DNA from 3 places in the Micromonospora sp. NPDC005254 genome. Region 2 is predicted to be linked to each of the others. Evidence: riboswitches for the same ligand, from Rfam matches in the RefSeq annotation. Region 2 holds a riboswitch; each other region holds the start of a gene.
The links. Region 2 has a riboswitch for cyclic di-AMP ahead of ACFYPR_RS30600 (hypothetical protein). Riboswitches for the same ligand answer to the same signal wherever they lie in the genome.
Positions count from the first base shown of each region.

Region 1: it holds a riboswitch for cyclic di-AMP, as region 2 does, so the genes downstream of both, ACFYPR_RS09825 (coiled-coil domain-containing protein) here and ACFYPR_RS30600 (hypothetical protein) in region 2, are expected to answer to the same signal.
Region 3: it holds a riboswitch for cyclic di-AMP, as region 2 does, so the genes downstream of both, ACFYPR_RS26620 (C39 family peptidase) here and ACFYPR_RS30600 (hypothetical protein) in region 2, are expected to answer to the same signal.

Region 1 is NZ_JBIAKM010000003.1:30,856-36,636, forward strand. Features, by position in the region: gene surE (5'/3'-nucleotidase SurE) at 1-220, opposite strand, end outside; gene ACFYPR_RS09810 (PfkB family carbohydrate kinase) at 217-1,194, opposite strand; gene ACFYPR_RS09815 (SRPBCC family protein) at 1,366-1,818, shown strand; gene ACFYPR_RS09820 (hypothetical protein) at 1,936-2,496, opposite strand; gene ACFYPR_RS09825 (coiled-coil domain-containing protein) at 2,619-3,686, opposite strand; cyclic di-AMP (ydaO/yuaA leader) riboswitch at 3,692-3,823, opposite strand; gene ACFYPR_RS09830 (cation diffusion facilitator family transporter) at 3,965-4,882, opposite strand; gene ACFYPR_RS09835 (HelD family protein) at 4,989-5,781, opposite strand, start outside.
Region 2 is NZ_JBIAKM010000013.1:72,769-78,549, forward strand. Features, by position in the region: gene ACFYPR_RS30590 (heavy metal translocating P-type ATPase) at 1-1,679, opposite strand, end outside; gene ACFYPR_RS30595 (YibE/F family protein) at 1,992-3,356, shown strand; cyclic di-AMP (ydaO/yuaA leader) riboswitch at 3,523-3,653, shown strand; gene ACFYPR_RS30600 (hypothetical protein) at 3,658-4,677, shown strand; gene ACFYPR_RS30605 (carbonic anhydrase) at 4,766-5,494, opposite strand; gene ACFYPR_RS30610 (MarR family winged helix-turn-helix transcriptional regulator) at 5,743-5,781, shown strand, end outside.
Region 3 is NZ_JBIAKM010000009.1:284,125-289,905, forward strand. Features, by position in the region: gene ACFYPR_RS26605 (acyltransferase family protein) at 1-946, shown strand, start outside; gene ACFYPR_RS26610 (hypothetical protein) at 1,039-1,536, shown strand; gene ACFYPR_RS26615 (hypothetical protein) at 1,755-2,522, shown strand; cyclic di-AMP (ydaO/yuaA leader) riboswitch at 2,808-2,948, shown strand; gene ACFYPR_RS26620 (C39 family peptidase) at 3,181-4,023, shown strand; gene ACFYPR_RS26625 (alpha/beta hydrolase) at 4,149-4,895, shown strand; gene ACFYPR_RS26630 (CDP-glycerol glycerophosphotransferase family protein) at 4,900-5,781, opposite strand, start outside.

The DNA of each region.
Region 1 (5,781 bases), on a different contig from region 2:
CGTACGCCGGCACGCCCGCCAGGTCGGGCAGCGGGTGGTCGTGCACCACCACCCGCCCGTCCCGTTCCACCGCGCTCATCGCGGCGCTGGTGCCGCTGGCCTCCTCCATCGGCGCGGCGACCACCACGTCCAGGCCCCGCTGGGCGGCGGCCACGGCCAACGCCTGGATGCCCGGCGCGGCGATCCCGTCGTCGTTGGTCACGAGCACCCGCAGCGTCATCGCTCGACCGCCCGGTCGGCCAACTCGTCGGGGGTGGTCCGCTCCTGTTGCCGACTGTCCGCCGGGACGAGCCGGACCCGCTCCACCAGCCCGGTGATCGAGTCCAACCGTCCGGTGCCCAGCCCGTGCCGGGTCACGTTCAGTGCGCCGGCCGCGGCGCCGGTACGGATGGCCGTCCGGATGTCGCCACCACGGGCGATCACGGCCGCCACGCCGGCGGTCATCGAGTCGCCCGCGCCGCGCGGATCGGCGGCCTCCAGCCGGGGCATCTCCACCTCGAAGAGCTCCCCGTCGATGAGAGCCAGCGCCGGCTGGTCGGCTCGGCTCACCACCACCGTCTCGGCGCCGGCGGCGTGCAGGTCGTACATCGCCCGGGTCAGCTCGGCGCCGTCCCCACTGCGGGCCCGACCGTCCCGGATCAGCTCCTCGTGACTCACCTTCAGGAAGAACACACCGCCGTCCAGTACGGCGCCCAGGTGGTCACCGGACAGATCAGCCACCACCCGACTGCCGTTGGCGCCGAGGTCGGCGGCGAAGCGGCGGTACAGGTCGGCCGGGACGAGCCACGGCGCATTCGGGCCACTGAGGACGCTCACGTCGGCGCGCAGTCCCTCGCCGAGCGCCAGGTTGTACAACTCGTCCAGCTCGTGGCGGCTCAGTCGGTCCCCGGGCACGTCCACGACCTCCTGTCGGGACCCGCCCCGCCGGTCGTGCACGTACCCGCCGCTGCCGGAGTCGCGCATCACCACCTTCAGGTCCACCCCCTCGCTGACCAGCAGCGGCTCCAGCACCTGACCGACCTCGCCACCGAGCGCGGCGCAGAGCACCACGTCGACCCCGAGCGACAGCACCATGCGGGCCTGCCAGACGCCCTGGCCGCCGGGGTGCAGGTGCAGTTCGGGCTGGTCGTTCGGCTGATCCACGGTCACCGTCAGTTGCGGGGTGGGCGCGAAGACCATCACGTGCCCGCTCACCGGTCGTCACCGAACATGTGTCCACCCTCCGTCACAACCGGTGATTTCCCATCAGCCGACCGTAGTGGGAATGCTGGGCGAATACCGGGACAACGGACGGTGTCCGTCCGGGCGTTGCCAGCCTGAGCCGCGTACGGGACGATCGTGCGACCAGCGACGTCGGGAGACTGTGTGCTCAGCAGCGACAGCTTCAGCTACACCGTCCAGGCCCGCTGCTCACTCGCCGAGGCGGCGGCGTTGTTGAGCGACCTGACCCGCCAGGGCGAACTGCACCCCCTGATCGTCCGGGTCCGCCGGGTGCCGCCCCGTCCGGGCGCCCGAGCCAGCTACACGATCAACGACAGGCTGGCGGTGGGGCCGTTGCGCTTCCGCACCACCTACCAGGCGGACGTGCTGATCAGCGAACCTGACGAGATCGTCACGGTGGCCCGCCAGTGGCCGGCCACCACCGTCCGCAACCACACCCGGTTGCGCGCCGAGCCGGACGGCCTGGTCCGGATCGACGTCGACATCACCCTGCGCGCGCCGACGCCCCTGTTCCGGTACGCCTTCCAACAGGCCCGCGCCGCCCACCTCGCCCTGGCCACCCGCCTCGGTGCGGCCCTCGACCGCCCCGCGTCATGATCGTGCCTCGCCGATCATGGAGTTGTGGTGGGCCACAAAACGCCCATACAACGCCAAGGCAGGCACCACAACTCCATGATCGCCGGGCCATCCAGCACGGGTTGGCCGGCCGGAGCCCTAACGCAACACTGTTGACTTCCGTGTTGTTGCGCGATCTTGTGGCGCGTTGCGTGCCGGGCTCGCGGCGGCGGAGGTATGGCGTGCGCCGGTGGGTCGGGCGGGTCGGCGGCCCCAGGGCTTGTACGTGGAGAGCACGGTCGCGATGATCATGAGGCTGGTCGACACCGCGGGCGCGATCACCAGGTCGGCGCGATCCCGGGCGGGGAGGGCGGCGCCCAGCGCGCTCGCGTGCCGCAGGTTCGGGGTGAGCAGGAACAGCACCAGCCCGACCATCACCGTGGTGATCACGAGCTTGACCAGCACCCACCGGTAGCGCACCAGGCCCCAGGGGGTGAGCAGCGCGCTGGCGACGCCGACGAGCCAGACGAGCACGCTCAGCGGCGCGAACAGCACCGTGCCGACGAGCCCGGCGACCGGATAGACCACGGCCGGGTCGGCGCCGCGCTGTGCCGCGATGCCGAGGGTGAGCAGCACCAGGTCGGCCCCGAGCCAACCGAGCGAGGTGATGAGGTGCAGGGTGAGCAGCGCCTTGCGGGTGGCGGGTGGGATTCGCGGCATACCCGACATGCTGCCGGCCCGGCCCGGCCGGGTCGTCCGATCACCGGCGGCGTCCGGGGTACGTCCGCTGACGTACCCGGGGCCGGCGCACCCGCTCGACGGTGCGCCGGCCACCGGTGGGGTCAGTACACCGACAGGTGTACGTGGTTGGTGTGTTCGCTGGAGGGGTCGCCGTTCCCCCCGCTGTACGACTTCCACCCGCTGCTGGGCAGCCAGATCTGCCTGTACCAGATCACGTAGAGCACGGCGAGCCGGTCGGAGTTGCGGATGAAGTACGCGGCCAGGTTGTTGCCGTACGTCTTGTCGCCGCCGGTGGCGTCCCCGCCGAAGCCGCCCTTCTGGGCGGCGAAGTCGCAGGCCCGACCCTTCGGGTGTTCGCCGGAGCCGCCCGAGCGGTGGCAGGAGACGTACCGGGTGAAGCCGGCGGCCTTCGCCTGGTTGAGGGCGTGCAGGGTGCGGGGGGTGATGCAGCCGCTGGCCGGGGTGGGGTCGTTGATGCTGCACGACTCGGAGGGCCAGGAGCCGTCGGAGTTGCGCGGCGCGGGCTGGGCGTTGGCGGTGGAGGTGCCCCGGTTGGAACTGGTGTCGGCAGCGGTGGTGCGCGGCTTGCTGGTGGCGACCGCCAGGGCCCGTTCGGCCTGTTCCTTGCGCTTGGCCATCACCTCGACCTGCTTGCGCTGCTCGCGGATCTCGCCGTCCAGGGCGGTGCGGGTGCGGTTGGCCTCGTCCCGGGTGGCGTGCAGGTCGCGCAGCACCCGGTCCTCGTTGGCGGCCACCACGTCCAGCGCGGCCGCCCGGTCCATGAAGCCCTCGGGGGTGTTGGTGTTGAGCAACGCCGAGACGGTGCTGAGCCGGCCGGTGCGGTACGCCACGCCGGCGATCTCGCCGACCTTGCCGTTGCGCACGGTCATCTCGGCCTCGGTGGTCTTCAGCTTGGCCGCGAGTTGCTGCTGGCGCTTGACGGAGGTGTCCAGGGCGCGCTTCGCGTCCAGGTAGCCCTTGCTGGCGGCCTCCAGTTGGGCCCGCAGCGCGGGGGTGCCGCCCTCCTCGTCGCCGTCGGGCGCCGCGGCGGCCCGCAGGCCGCCGGGGGGAGCGGCGGTGGCGGCGCCCACCGGTAGGGCGACGCCGAGGGTGACCATCATGACGATCAGTGCCGCGAGTCGGGCGGCGGGTGGTCGTGCTGGTGCCACTACGCATGTCCTTCCGTCAGCCGCCGACCGGGTTAGCTGACGGGTTCGGGACGGAAGATCCCTACCGCTGACGCGGATGCACCCCAGGAACGTGGTTCCCCGGTTCGCCCTCTCGGGTGATTAGGCGGCGGCCGCCACCGGCGCCGGGAGGGCGCCGCCGGGTGGTGGCCGGGGACGAGCCTACCGGGGCAGGTGGGACGTGTGCAGTCGATGTGACGGAAGGTGTCTGCGCCGCCACCGAAGATGACGGCAAAACGGTCTTTTCGTCAGATAGGTGCTCACCACTCGATCGAACCGCAGGCGCCCGTGGCGGACCCGGGCTCGATCTGCAGCGTGGCGTGCTCGATGCGGAAGTCCTCCCGCAGGGCGGTACGCGCCGCGGTGAGCACCGTGCCGACCTCCCCGCCGGGCGCCATGATCAGGTGTGCGGAGGCCACCTCCATGCCCGAGGTGAGCGTCCAGACGTGCAGGTCGTGCACCTCCACCACGCCGGGCACCGCGGCCAGTCGGTCGTGCACGGCGGTGACCTGGAGGTGTTCCGGGGCGGCCTGCACCAGGATGCGGACGGCCGCGCGCCCCAGCCGCCAGGTGCGCGGCAGGATGAACACGCCGATGGCGACCGCTACCAACGGGTCGGCCCACCACCACTCGGTGACCGCGATGAGCAGCGCCGCGCCGATCACGCCGAGCGAGCCGAGCAGGTCGCCGAGCACCTCCAGGTAGGCGCCCTGGAGGTTGATGCTCTCCCGGGCGCCGGCGCGCAGCAGCGCGAACGCGATCACGTTCGCGAGCAGGCCGAGGACGGCCACCGCGAGCATCGGGCCGGTCAGCACCTCGTGCGGGTCGCCGAACCGGCCGATCGCCTCGATCACCACGTAGACCGCCACGCCGGAGAGCAGGACGGCGTTGGCCAGGGCGGCGAGCACCTCGAGGCGGTAGAGCCCGAAGGTGCGCTGCGGGTCGCCGGTGGCCCGCCGGGTGGCGGTGATCGCGGCGAGCGCCATCCCGATGCCCAGCACGTCGGTGAACATGTGCCCGGCGTCGGAGAGCAGGGCGAGCGAGCCGGTGTGGAAGGCGGCCACACCCTCGACCACCATCAGCGTCGCGAGCAGCCCGAACGCGGTCCAGAGTCGGCCCCGGTGCTGGTGGGCGGCGTTGGTGACCGACCCGTGGTGGTGGTCATGACCTGCTCCCACGAAATCCACCCTCCGTCGCCACCCGGGACCCGGTCAAATGTATGCTCACATCGCTATGTATGCAAGTGTACGGACCGGCCCACCCTTCGACACGGCAACCCGCAGGTCAGCCGGTCGGGTCGATGGTGGTGAGCCGCTGGGTGGCCCGGGAGAGCGCCACGTAGAGCGTTCGTACGCCGGAGCCCGGATCGGCCCGGATCTCGCTCGGGGCGACCAGCACCACCCCGTCGTACTCCATGCCCTTCGCCTCCAGGCTGGTCACCACCTGCAGCCGCGCCGCGCCGAGTGAGCCGAGCCAACCGGCGACCTCGTCGCGGCGGGTGACCGGCGTGATCACCCCGACCGTGCCGTCCACCTCGGCCAGCAGGCCGGTGGCCGCCTCCACGACCGCGGTCTCCAACCCGGCCGGCGGCACCACCAGCTCGACGGGGTCGATACCGGTGGAGCGTACGGCGTTCGGCAGCGGCAGGTCGGGGTAGAGCCGGCGGATCTCCGCCGCCGCCACCGCGAAGATCTCCGCCGAGTTGCGGTAGTTGGTGGTGAGCGTGAAATCGTGCCGCTTGCGACGGCCCAGCGCCTGGTCCCGGGCGTGGGTCAGCTCCTGGGGATCACCGATCCACGCGGTCTGCGCCGGGTCGCCCACGACGGTCCAGGAGGCCAGGCGGCCGCGCCGTCCGACCATCCGCCACTGCATCGGCGAGACGTCCTGCGCCTCGTCCACCACCACATGCGCGTACTCCCGGTAGTCCTCCGGACGCTCCCGGGCCGCCGCGCGGGCGGCCCGCTGCCGGTCGCTGGCGGTGCTCAGCTCGCGCACGCCGCCGGCGAGTTGGAACGGGTCACGGCGGGCCCGCGCCGGCTGCATGGGCTTGCCGAGCAGCGCGTCCAACTCGTCCAAT
Region 2 (5,781 bases):
AAGACCTCGTCCACTCCCGACCGGAAGCCGAGATCGGCGGCCACCGACTCGGCCACCGACCGCGCGTCGCCGGTGATCATGGCGATGGTGCGGACGCCTTCGGCACGGAGCTCGGCGATGGCCTGCCGGGCCTCCGGACGCACCTCGTCGGTGAGCGCGAACGCCCCGAGCACGGTGCCCGGCAGCCGCACCAGGTACAGCACCACGGCCCCGCGCGCCGACCATCTGCCGGTCGCCGCCTTCAGGTCGTCCGGGAGCGCTCGGCCCAGATCCCGCAGCAACGCCGGGCCGCCCACCGCGTACTCCGTACCGTCGACGGTGGCCCGCACGCCGCGGCCCGGCAGCGACCGGAAGCCGGTGGCACGCGCTGGGCCGGCGGACCCGGCCGCCGTCACGATCGCCCGAGCCAGCGGATGCTCGCTGTCGGACTCGACGCCGGCGGCGATCCGCAGCGCTTCCTCCCGCTCCAGCCCCTGGGTCGTCACCAGGTCGCTCACCGCGTGCTCACCCCGGGTCAGCGTGCCGGTCTTGTCGAAGAGCACCGCGTCGACGGTCCGCATGCGCTCCAGCGCCAACCGGTCCTTGACCAGGATCCCGCGCCGCGCCGCCAGGGCGGTGGAGAGCGCCACGACCAGCGGGATGGCCAGGCCGAGCGCGTGCGGGCAGGCGATCACCAGGACGGTGACCGTACGGACCACCGCCTGGTCGGGCTCACCGAGCGCGGTCCAGACCGCCAGCGTCACCACGGCGGTGCCGGCGGCCACGTAGAACAGCGCGGCGGCGAACCGGTCGGCCAGCAGTTGGGCCTGCCCACCCGAGCGCTGCGCCTGCGCGACCATGCGCTGAATGCCGGCGAGCGCGGTCTCGTCACCCAGCGCCTCGACCCGGACCCGGATCGCCGAGTCGGTGGCGACCGTGCCGGCCACCACCCGCTCGCCCGTCGACCGGGCCACCGGCCGCGACTCACCGGTGATCATCGACTCGTCCAGTTCGGCGTCGCCATCGACGATCCGGCCGTCCGCCGGCACCCGACCCCCGGGCCGGACAAGCACCACGTCGCCCACCCGCAACGCGCCGACCGGCACCGGCTCGGCCTGCCCGTCCGCCGCCACGCGCTCGGCCTCGTCGGGCAGCAGCGCGGCCAACGCCGCCAGCGCCCCCCGGGCCTGCCCGATGGCCTTCATCTCCTGCCAGTGCCCGAGCAGCATGATGGTGACCAGCGCGGCCAACTCCCACCAGAAGTCCAGGTCGAAGGCGCCCAGGCTGGTGGCCAACGACGCCGAGTACGCCACCGTGATCGCCATCGCGACCAGCAGCATCATTCCCGGCGCCCGGTCCCGGATCTCCCGCACCGCACCGACCAGGAACGGCCAGCCACCCCAGAGGAAAATCACCGATCCGAGCACCGGCCCGACCCAGGAGCGGCCCGGAACGTCCCACCGGAGCCCGAGCCCGTCCACCACCAGGTGGCTGGTCAGCACCACCGGCAGGGTGAGCACCAGGCAGACCCAGAACCGGCGGCGGAACATCGCCGGGTCGTGGCCGGCGTGCTTGTCGTGGCCAGCGTGCTTGTCCTGGCCGGCGTGCCTCTCCGGGCCGGCGTGCTGATCGTGGCCGGCCGGCGTCGCGTGCTGGCTCTGGTCGGCGGCCTGCTCAGGGGCGGGCTCGGACGCGGGCATGACTCCAACATGCCGCTCCGGGCGACGCCGCGCGGGCGGTTCGACCATCCGACACTCCGCCACGACCTGCGACACCCGGTCCGGCTGGCTAGCATTTCCGGCGATGGCCTACTGGACCCCACCGCCCAGTCGGGCACCGGCGCCGCCACGGCGCGGCGCCTCCGCCGACCGGCCGGTCCGACGGCTCACCCTGTGTGATCACCGGGTCGCCAGCCGGCAATCCGATGCGCCCGGCACCGCGTTCGACCGGCGGAGGTGAACCGACCGGCCCGTCGGCACGTACCCCGCACCGGATCGTTGGGAGTTCTCGCATTGGGTTCCGACCACAGCCGTACCGCTCCGCCCGTCCCACCCCGGGCCCGGCGGATCCTCGTCGCGACGGTGGTGCCGCTCTTCGTGGCCACCGTCGTCGCCGCCGTGGTGCTCTGGCCACGGGACGGGGCGCCGCAGACCGGCGGCGGCACGGACGCGCCGCGCCACCACGGCACGGTCACCCGGGTGGTGACCGAACCCTGCCCACCGTCGGCCAACCCGGAGGGCACGCCGGCCACCGGGCCGTGCGGGACCGTGGACGTACGGATCGAGGACGGGCCGAGCGCCGGCCAGCAGGTGCAAACGCCAGTCCCCGCCGGGCCCGGCGCTCCGCGGATCGAGGTCGGCGACGACGTCGTCCTGGTCGAGCTGACCGACCCGACCGATCCCGCCACCAGCAGCTGGAACATCGCCGAGCATCAGCGCGGAAAGCCGTTGGTGTGGCTCGCGGTGGTCTTCGCCGCCGCGATCGTCGCGTTCGGCCGGTGGCGGGGCCTGGCCGCGCTGGCAGGGCTGGCCGCCAGCTTCGCCATCCTGCTCACCTTCGTGTTGCCGGGCATCAGCGCCGGCCGGTCACCGCTGCTGGTGGCGGTGGTTGGCGCAGCCCTGATCATGTTCGTGGTGCTCTACCTGACACACGGGGTGACCGCGCAGACCTCGGTCGCGGTGCTCGGCACCCTGGGCAGCCTGGTGCTCACCGGCGTGCTCGCGACCATCGCCACCGCCGCCACCCACCTGACCGGCTTCGGCAGCGAGGACGCCACCACGCTGTCGATGTTCCAGGCCGATGTCGATCTGCGTGGCCTGCTGCTCGCCGGGATCATCATCGGCTCACTCGGGGTGCTCGACGACGTGACCGTCACCCAGGCCGCCACCGTCACCGAGCTGGCGAACGCCAACCCCGGCCTGAGCCGGCTGCAGCTCTACCGGGCGGCCACCCGGGTCGGCCGGGCGCACATCGCCTCCACGGTCAACACCATCGTCCTGGCGTACGCGGGCGCCTCACTTCCGCTGCTGCTTCTGCTCACCGCCGACACCCGCCCCCTCGGGCAGATCCTGACCAGCGAGTTCCTCGCCCAGGAGATCGTCCGCAGCGCGGTCGCCACGCTCGGCCTGATCGCCGCCGTACCCCTCACCACCGGGCTCGCCGCCGTGGTGACCGCGGCCGGGTCGACGCCGGCGCAGGGCGCGGCCGCCGACGTCCTGACGCCGCGCCCCCGTCCGGACCGGACGGAGGCGTTGGCCGCCCTCAGCTCCCCGCCAGCGGGTCGGTCCGACGGGCCCGACCCGGAGCGGAGCGCACCCCCATCCACCGCCACCACCGGGTGGCCAGAGCCGAACAGGAGCACGGATACGGCATGGTGACACTCCTCAGCGTGACCGGATCGGGCCTACGCCCTGAAAACCGCGTCACTGGTCACTCAACGCCATGGCGAAATGACGCTTTTAGTCGGCATCAGGACGTAGCTCAGGCGGTGGACTCTCGGGTAACCTCGCTGCCGGTCACCGACGAAGGCGCGCAGCGGCGCCTGCGGTGCCACCGCCCAATCGCCAACCGGCGAGCCGGGGACCCAGGTACGTGGGGTGAATCCGCGACAGCGGTAGGGGCCACTTCCGCCCCGAACCCGTCAGCTAACCCGGTCGGCGGTCGACGGAAGGGAACATTGTGACGGCACCCCTACGCCGCTGGTTGACACCCGTGGTGGCCGTGCTCGCTGCGCTGACCGTGTTCGCCGGGCCCCTCCCGGCCCACGCCGCCCCGACGACCCCCACACCGTCCGGGCACGAAGAGGAAGACGAACCCAAGCTCCTCAACGACGTCATCGAGCAGACCAACCGGGACTACGTGGCGGCCAAGTCCAAGCTGGACAAGTCCAAGAAGCGGCAGCTTGAGCTGGCGTTGCAGGTCGAGCGGGCGAAGGCCGACCTGGAGGCGCTGGCCCCGCAGGTCGGGCAGATCGCCGCCCAGTCGTACCGGACCGGGCGGATCGGCGCGATCGCGATGCTGCTGGAGAGCGACGCCCCGGACTCGTTCGTCCGACGGGCCGCGGCGCTCGACGAGATGAACATGGTCAACGAGAAGAAGCTCGCCGAGGTCAACACGGTCAAGACCCGCGCCGAGCAGGCCAAGCTGGCCCTCGACGCGGAGGTCCGCGAGCAGCAGAAGCAGACCGCCCTGATGGCGAAGGACAAGCGCGACGCGGACAAGGCGCTCGCGCTGGTCGGCGGTCAGGGTTTCACCGGCGGTCTGGTCGACGCCGTCTCGCCGGTCGCCCGGATCGGCCCGGGTCGCACCGCCGACGGCGACTGGAAGGCCGAGTCATGCAGCGAGGACGACCCCACCACCTCCGGTTGTGTCACGCCGCGCACCCTGCACGCGTACAAGGAGGTCAAGCGGGCCGGGTTCAACCGGTTCGTCGGCTGCCACCGCAACGGTGGCCCGTTCGAGCACCCGAAGGGCCGCGCCTGTGACTGGTCGTTGCAGAAGAGCGGCTTCAGCCCGTGGCACAACAACGACACCCGCATGTACGGCAACAACGTCGCCGCGTTCCTCATCCGCAACGCCGACCGCCTCGGCATCTACTACGTGATCTGGAACCGGCAGATCTGGTTCCCGGCGACCGGCTGGAAGTCGTACAGCGGACCGTCGAACCACACCGACCACGTGCACATGTCGCTGCTCTGACCCGGTGCCAAGAAGTCGAGGGCCGTCCCGCATCAGGCGGGGCGGCCCTCGTCGCGTCAGGCGGCGGAAGTTGCCGGGGCGGTCCGCGTCAGGCGGCGGCGGAAGCTGCCGGGTCGTCCGAGGCGCCGGGCGCGTCGAACGTCGCGGCACCCGCCGGTGCGGGGGTAACCGCGCGCACCACACCGGCGGCGAGCCGGTACGACATGCCCACCACCGCACACCGCCCCTGTGCCACCTCGTCGGCCAGCACGGGCGACTGCCCGAGCAGCGTCTCGACGGTCTGCGCGATGTGGATGTCGACGATGCCGTCGACGTCGTCCACGCCCTCGGCGGTGGCACGTCGCAGGCTGGGCAGCACCGCGTCGACCACCGCGGGCAGGTGTCCCGGCGGCGCGACGCCGGTGGCGGCCGCCTCACGGGCGGCCTGCACGGCACCGCACGAGTCGTGGCCGAGGACCACCACCAGTGGAGTGCCGAGCACCGTCACCGCGTACTCCACGCTGCCCAGCACCTCCGGGCCCGCGGTGTGTCCGGCCGTACGGACCACGAAGAGGTCGCCCAGCCCCCGGTCGAAGATGATCTCAGCCGCCAGGCGGGAGTCGGAGCAGCCCACGATCACCGCGAACGGGTGCTGCCCGTCGGCCACGGCGGCCCGGTGCCCGGCGTCCTGGTTGGGGTGGCGCGGCGCCCCGCTGACGAAGCGCCGGTTGCCCGCGGCCAGCTCGGCGTACGCTCGGGCCGGCTCGGTCGGCGTCGGCGCTCGATCGGCAGCCCGCTGCGGGCCCGGCTGCCCGCCAGGCGTACCGGAACGGCTCATCCCCGCACCTCGTCTCCACGCGTTTGACCTGCTCAAGAGGCTTTTCAGTCGGGCCGGCGGTGGGCGCTGGCTCGGGCTCCACGGTCACACGCACCGCAAGATGCGTCAAGATATGCGTGATTTAGATTTCATACGTTGACCCCCGAACCGGCCCTCCGGCCGTTGGGACCGGGCCGGTCCGTCGGCACCTGGCCCGACCCTCCGGCGGGCACGGAGGTGGGGCGGACAACCGGAGAGGCGGCTCCACCATGACGAGCGCGGCGACGGCCGGAGGCGGCCGGAACTGG
Region 3 (5,781 bases), on a different contig from region 2:
CTCCCGGGCAGCCTTCTGGCGGCGGCGGGTCGCGAAGATCTATCCGAACCACCTGGTGCTGTGGGCGGCCGCGCTCCTGGTCGCCTGGTGGTTCGCCGACCCCGTCCTGCCGGCGGCCGCCCTGGAGAACGTGCTGCTGTTGCAGGCGTGGGACCCCCGGCCGGGCTGGTTCTACAGCATCAACACGGTGAGTTGGTCGCTGTCCTGCGAGTTCTTCTTCTACCTGTGCCTGCCGCTGGCGCTGCCCCTGCTGCGCCGCGCCCGGCCGTCGGTGCTCTGGACGCTGATCATCGCGCTGCCGCTGCTGATCCTCGCGCTCTGGCCGGCGCAGCACCTGGTGCCCGAGGTCAGCCGCTGGTGGTTCACCCAGGTCTTCCCACCGGTGCGGTCGCTGGAGTTCTGGCTGGGCGCGGTGGCGGCGGAACTGATGCTGCGCGGCCTCTGGCGCGGGCCGCGGCTGACGGCGGCCACCGCGATCTTCGTGGTCACCTGGGTGACCGCCGCGCAGTGGATCCCCGCCCAGTGGTGGACCACGCTTCTCGCCATCGCGTACCTGCTGGTGATCACCGCTGCCGCCGACGCGGACGTGCGGGGCCGGCGCTCGCCGTGGCGCTCCCGCCCGCTGATCTGGCTCGGTGAGGTCTCCTTCGCCTTCTACCTGGTGCACGTGCTGGTCATGACGAGCGTGCTGCGGCTCAGCGGCGACTGGGGGACCGGCTTCCGGGGCTGGCGCGGCCCTGCGGTGGTGCTCGGGTTCCTGCTGGTGAATCTGGTGCTCGCCGGGCTGCTGCACCGCTACGTCGAGACCCCGATGATGCGCCGGCTCGCGCCGCGCCGCCCGAAGCGGCCGTCGGCCGTCCCTCCACAGCGCACCGGCGACACCGACGACCGGGCCCCCGGCGCAGGCCGGACCGACGAACGATCGACGTACGCCGACTCGCGCTGACCCATCCGCCCAGGCCGGACGCGGTCGGCGCGGCGTGAGCCGACACGCCCGGCGTCGATGCGCACGGTCGTCGTCGGCGGTAGCGTGGGGACGTGCTTCCGGTCGCGCTCACCTGTCCCCTGTGGTGGGTGGCGCGCTGGGCGACACGGGTGCTGACCAGCCTCGCCGTCATCGCCGCCCTCGCGCTCGGCGCGACCACGGCCCTTCCGGGGTCGCCAACGCCAGCCGCCTCGGCGACGTCCGCAGTCGAGCCGCCCGCGTCGCCCGACCGACCCGCCGCCGTGTCCAGCACCGGGCCCGCGACGTCCATCGTCGACGACGACCAGACCGCCGCCCGCGACAGCGCCGCCCAGGAGCGGGCAGCCCGCGACAGCGCCGCCGTTGACGAGTCCGCCGCCGTTGACGAGTCCGCCGCGGCGTGGTCCGCCGACCCGCAACCCGCGCTGCACGACACTTCGCGCACCCTGGTCGCCACGTCGACCGGCGTGACGCCGGGGCGGGCGGTCTCCGAGCGGTCACCCCGCGCCGACAACCCGGCTGCCCGGTCTCCCCGGGCCCCACCGGAGCACCGAATCACGGCGGGTCGCTGACCGCGCACCGGCTCCTGACCCGCACCGGGTCACTGACCTCCGCGCCGGCCACTGGCCACCGCACCGGCTGCTGAGCCGCCCCGCCGCAGCGCCGAGGCCCCGATCGAGCGTCCCGCCACCGCACCTGTCGACACACCAGTCCGTACCAGCCGACCCGCGGGTCACCGACCCTCGTGCGGCTTCCCCGTAGCAACGCGCATTCTCCCGAGGTGCCGACCATGGAGACCGTCGTCTTCTACCAGTTCCTGACCGAGGTGCCCCAGGCCGCCGCCATCTGGTCGGCCCTGTTCCTGCTGGCGCTGACCGTTCTCGCCGTGCTGGTCGCCCGCCCGGAGCCGGACTCGACCGCCTCCGAGCCGCCGCCGCCGCCCACCGCCCAGGAGGTGGCCGCCGCCGAACTCGCCGACCTGCGCCGCTACGCCGAAGAGGTGGCCGTGGCCGCGGCCCGCGCGGCGCAGACGGCCCGGCGACGACGCGCTGACTGGCTGATCACTCAGGAAGAGGCGCAGGCCGCCTGGTCCCGGTACGACGAGGCGGACACCGCAGCCCGTCGGTTCGCCACCGCCGGGGCGCTGCCGACCCCACGTACCCCGCACACCCCGGCCGAGTACGCGGCCCGGGAGCGCTACCTGCACCGTGCCGCGATGGCGGCGCACTGGCGCGGCGAGTTGACCATGACTCAGCTCGGTGACGTGTTCGGGCACCGGCGCGGCTGGGATCCCCGCCGGCACCCGGTCGAGCAGGAGGTGCTGCTCACCCGGGCGATCCGTGACGCGAGGCTGGCCGACCACCGGGCCGCCGACGAGCGGGAGCGGTCGGCCTGGCGGGACGCGGAGCTGGCCGCCGAGTCGGCACGCACGCTCGCCGAGGAGGCGTACGCGGCGGCGGTCCGGTTGTGGCCGAACCCGCTGCCGTCGCGCCGTACGACGACCCGGGCGTCGCGTTCGGCGGTCGTGACACGCTGGCGTCCGGCCCGGGTCGGTTGAGCCCGATCTGTTATGTGAGGCCCGTCACGGACGATGAAAATCGGGCGACCGGCACCATCGGCGGCCAATGTTCGCGCGATTGTGGCGGCGTTGCCGGCAGCCTGTCCGGTTGTCGCCCGTCGGCGCCTCCGGAACCGGTTGTCCCATCGAGTCACGTCAGCGGCAATACGCGCAGAAATTGGTGCGCCAAACGATGTTTACGCAGGTGGGCGTGGCTTGGCAGGGTCCGCACTGGCCAGTACTGTCGTGCTGTCCGGTGCGGTAACCGATCGCAGGAGGCGACGCCGTGCCGACCCGCTCAATCGTGATCTACGAACCGGGGACCCACAGTAAGTCCGGGGTGAATCCGCGAGCCACGGCCCGCGGTAGGGCGATCTTCCCGCCCGAATCCGTCAGCTAACCCGGTAGGCGGTGACGGAAGGAGTTCCATCCTCGTGCAGCACCTTTCCACCCCTCGGTTGTTCCCCCGCCTCCACGGCGTCGCGGCGCCCCCGCTCATCCGCCTTGTGACGGTGAGCTGACCCCCCGGGTCGCCGCCTTTCCCGCCCGGCCGCGCCGGGCGTTCCCCTGAGCGGTTCACCATCCGCGGACCACGGTTCGCGCGCTGGCGCCTGCCCGGATACCGGCCGAGCCCGGTGTGCCGCTCACCCCCCGAACCGTGGAGGACCCCGTGAAGCACACCCTGCAGCGTCAGCTCCGTCGCCTCGCGACCGAGCGCCCGTACCAGATCGTCGCCGCCTCCGCCGCGGCCCTCGCGATCGCCACCACGACCGGCGCCCTGCTTGCGGGCGCCGACGGCGCCCCGGCCAGCGAGCACACCGCGACCACAGTCGCCGAGATGCGCAGCGACACCATCGCGTCTCGCGACCAGGCGCGCGTCGCGTCCCCCTCGGCCGCGCCGAGCACTGCCGCCCCGGCCACCAGCGCCGCGTCGCCCGCCGCGAAGGCCACGAGCAACCCGGACCTCACCCGTAAGCCGACGCCGCCGAAGCCGCCCGCGACCAAGGTGCTCGACTACGACTACGAGGCGCAGAACACGTACTACAACTGCGGCCCGGCGGCCACCCGCAACGCCCTCAGCGCCACCGGCATCGACCGTACGCAGGAGGAGCTCGGCGCCGAGCTGGGCACCACCGAGATGGGCACCAACTCGGCCGAGGACACCACCCGGGTGCTCAACGCCGAGGTGAAGGGTTCCCCGTACCAGACCCGGATGTTCGCGGGCACGCCCAGCCCGGCGCAGATGGACCGCCTCCAGGCCGACGTCGTCAAGGCCATCACCGACGGCCGGGGCGTGGTGGCCAACGTCGTCGGCGACGCCACCGACACCAATGGCGGCTGGCACTCCTACGGCGGTGGGCACTACATCGCCGTCGTGGGCTACAAGGACAACGGCCGGACCGTGCGGATCGCCGACTCGGCGAACGCGGCCGACCCGGCGTACTGGATCACCACGATCGACCTGGCCAACTGGATCGCCACCCGGGGCTACTCCGCCTGACCCAGGCGCTGACGCCCACGACGCCGCGGGCGCCGTCCCCCACGAGGGGCCGGCGCCCGCGGCGTCTCGCGTCGATGCCGATGACGGCTCTCGTACCGGGCCACGAACCGTGGGAGACTGCGGCCGTGGTGGACGAATCGGTTGGTCACGCCGGTCGCGGGCCGGTCCTGCTGCTGCTGCACGGCATGGGAGCGACGGGCGACGTGTGGCTGCCCTGGGCGCCACTGCTGGAGCAGCACTGGCCAGGGCGGTGGTTGGCGCCGGATCTCGCCGGCCACGGCTGGTCGGCCCCGCTGTCGTCGTACTCCTTCGAGGGTCTGGCCCAGCGGATCGCACAGGGCCTGGCCTTCGACGACCGCATCGTGGTGCTCGGCCACTCGCTGGGTGGGGTGGTCGGCCTGGCGCTGGCGGCCCGCGCCGCCGGCCTGCCGGTGGACGCGGTGGTCGGGTTGGGCATCAAGGCGGTCTGGTCACCCGCCGAGCTGGCCCGGGCCGCGGAGCTCGCCGCCCGCCCGCTCGGTTGGTTCGCCAGCCGCACCGAGGCCGCCCGCCGCTACCTGCGGGTCGCCGGCCTCACCGGTCTGGTCTCTCCGGACCATCCGATGGTGGACGCCGGCCTGCGCCAGGTCGACGGCCGGTGGCGGCTCGCGATGGACACGAGCGCGTTCGCCGTCGGCCAGCCCGACCTGACCGCGCTGCTGGCGGCGACCGACGTGCCGGTGGTGCTGGCACGCGGCGAGCACGACCCGATGGTCACCGACGCACAGCTCAAGGAGTACGGCGTGCCGGTCGCCACGCTGCCCGGTCTCGGCCACAACGCGCACCTGGAGGACCCGGCCGCCGTGCTGGCGCTGCTGGACGCCTACCGCTGAGCTGCTAGACCGGTGCTGACGTGGCCAGGTTCTCCGCCGGCGCCAGCTCTCGGCGCGCGGCCGTCAGGAAAGCCTCGGCGTACGACTCGGCGGGGAAGTCACCCAGGTAGCGGCGGCGGGTGGCCCAGCGCTCCTCGGCCAGCGGGTCGGTGTCCAGCAGCGCGGTGAGCACGGCGTCCACATTCGACATGTCGCGCCGCAGCACGTAACCCGACCCGGCCAACGGGAAACGGTCGGTGAACCGGTCGCCCTCGTCGCCCATGTCGGTCACGGCGTACGGCTTGCCGGAGTAGAGGTAGTCCGAGATCACGCCGGACACGTCGGAGACCAGCGCGTCCGAGCGGTTGACGCACTCGGTCAGGCTCAGCTCGCGGGCCGCCGCGCCGAAGACGTGCTGCCGTCCGCTGCGGGCCCGGTCGGCGGCCAGCAGCTCCGTCAGCCGGCCCAACTGGCGTGCCGACGCCGGGTTCTGCGCCGTGTACGGGTGGGCCCGCAGGATCACCGTGGCACCGCGCTCCAGCAGCCGTCGCAGCAGCTCCTCGGCCACCGGCAGCGAGCAGTAGTCGGCGTCGGCGTGGTGCCCGGTCCAGGTCGGGGTGTAGAGCACCGTCGGGCTCGCGAGGCCGCGCGCCGGCTCCCGGCGTACGTCGATCGACTCGACCTGCGGGCGGCCCACCACCACGAACTTGTCCGCCGGGATCCGCACCCCGGCACGGGCGTACCGGTCGATCGCCGCCGGACCGGCCACGAAGATCCGGTCGAAGATCCCCGAGACCGGGTTGGCGCTCGGCGCCTTGTCGCTGTCGCCGTGGTGCAGCTGGATGTGGGTGAGCTGGGTGAACCGGACGCAGTGGCTGTTCTTCGCCCCGTGGTTGACGTAGAACGC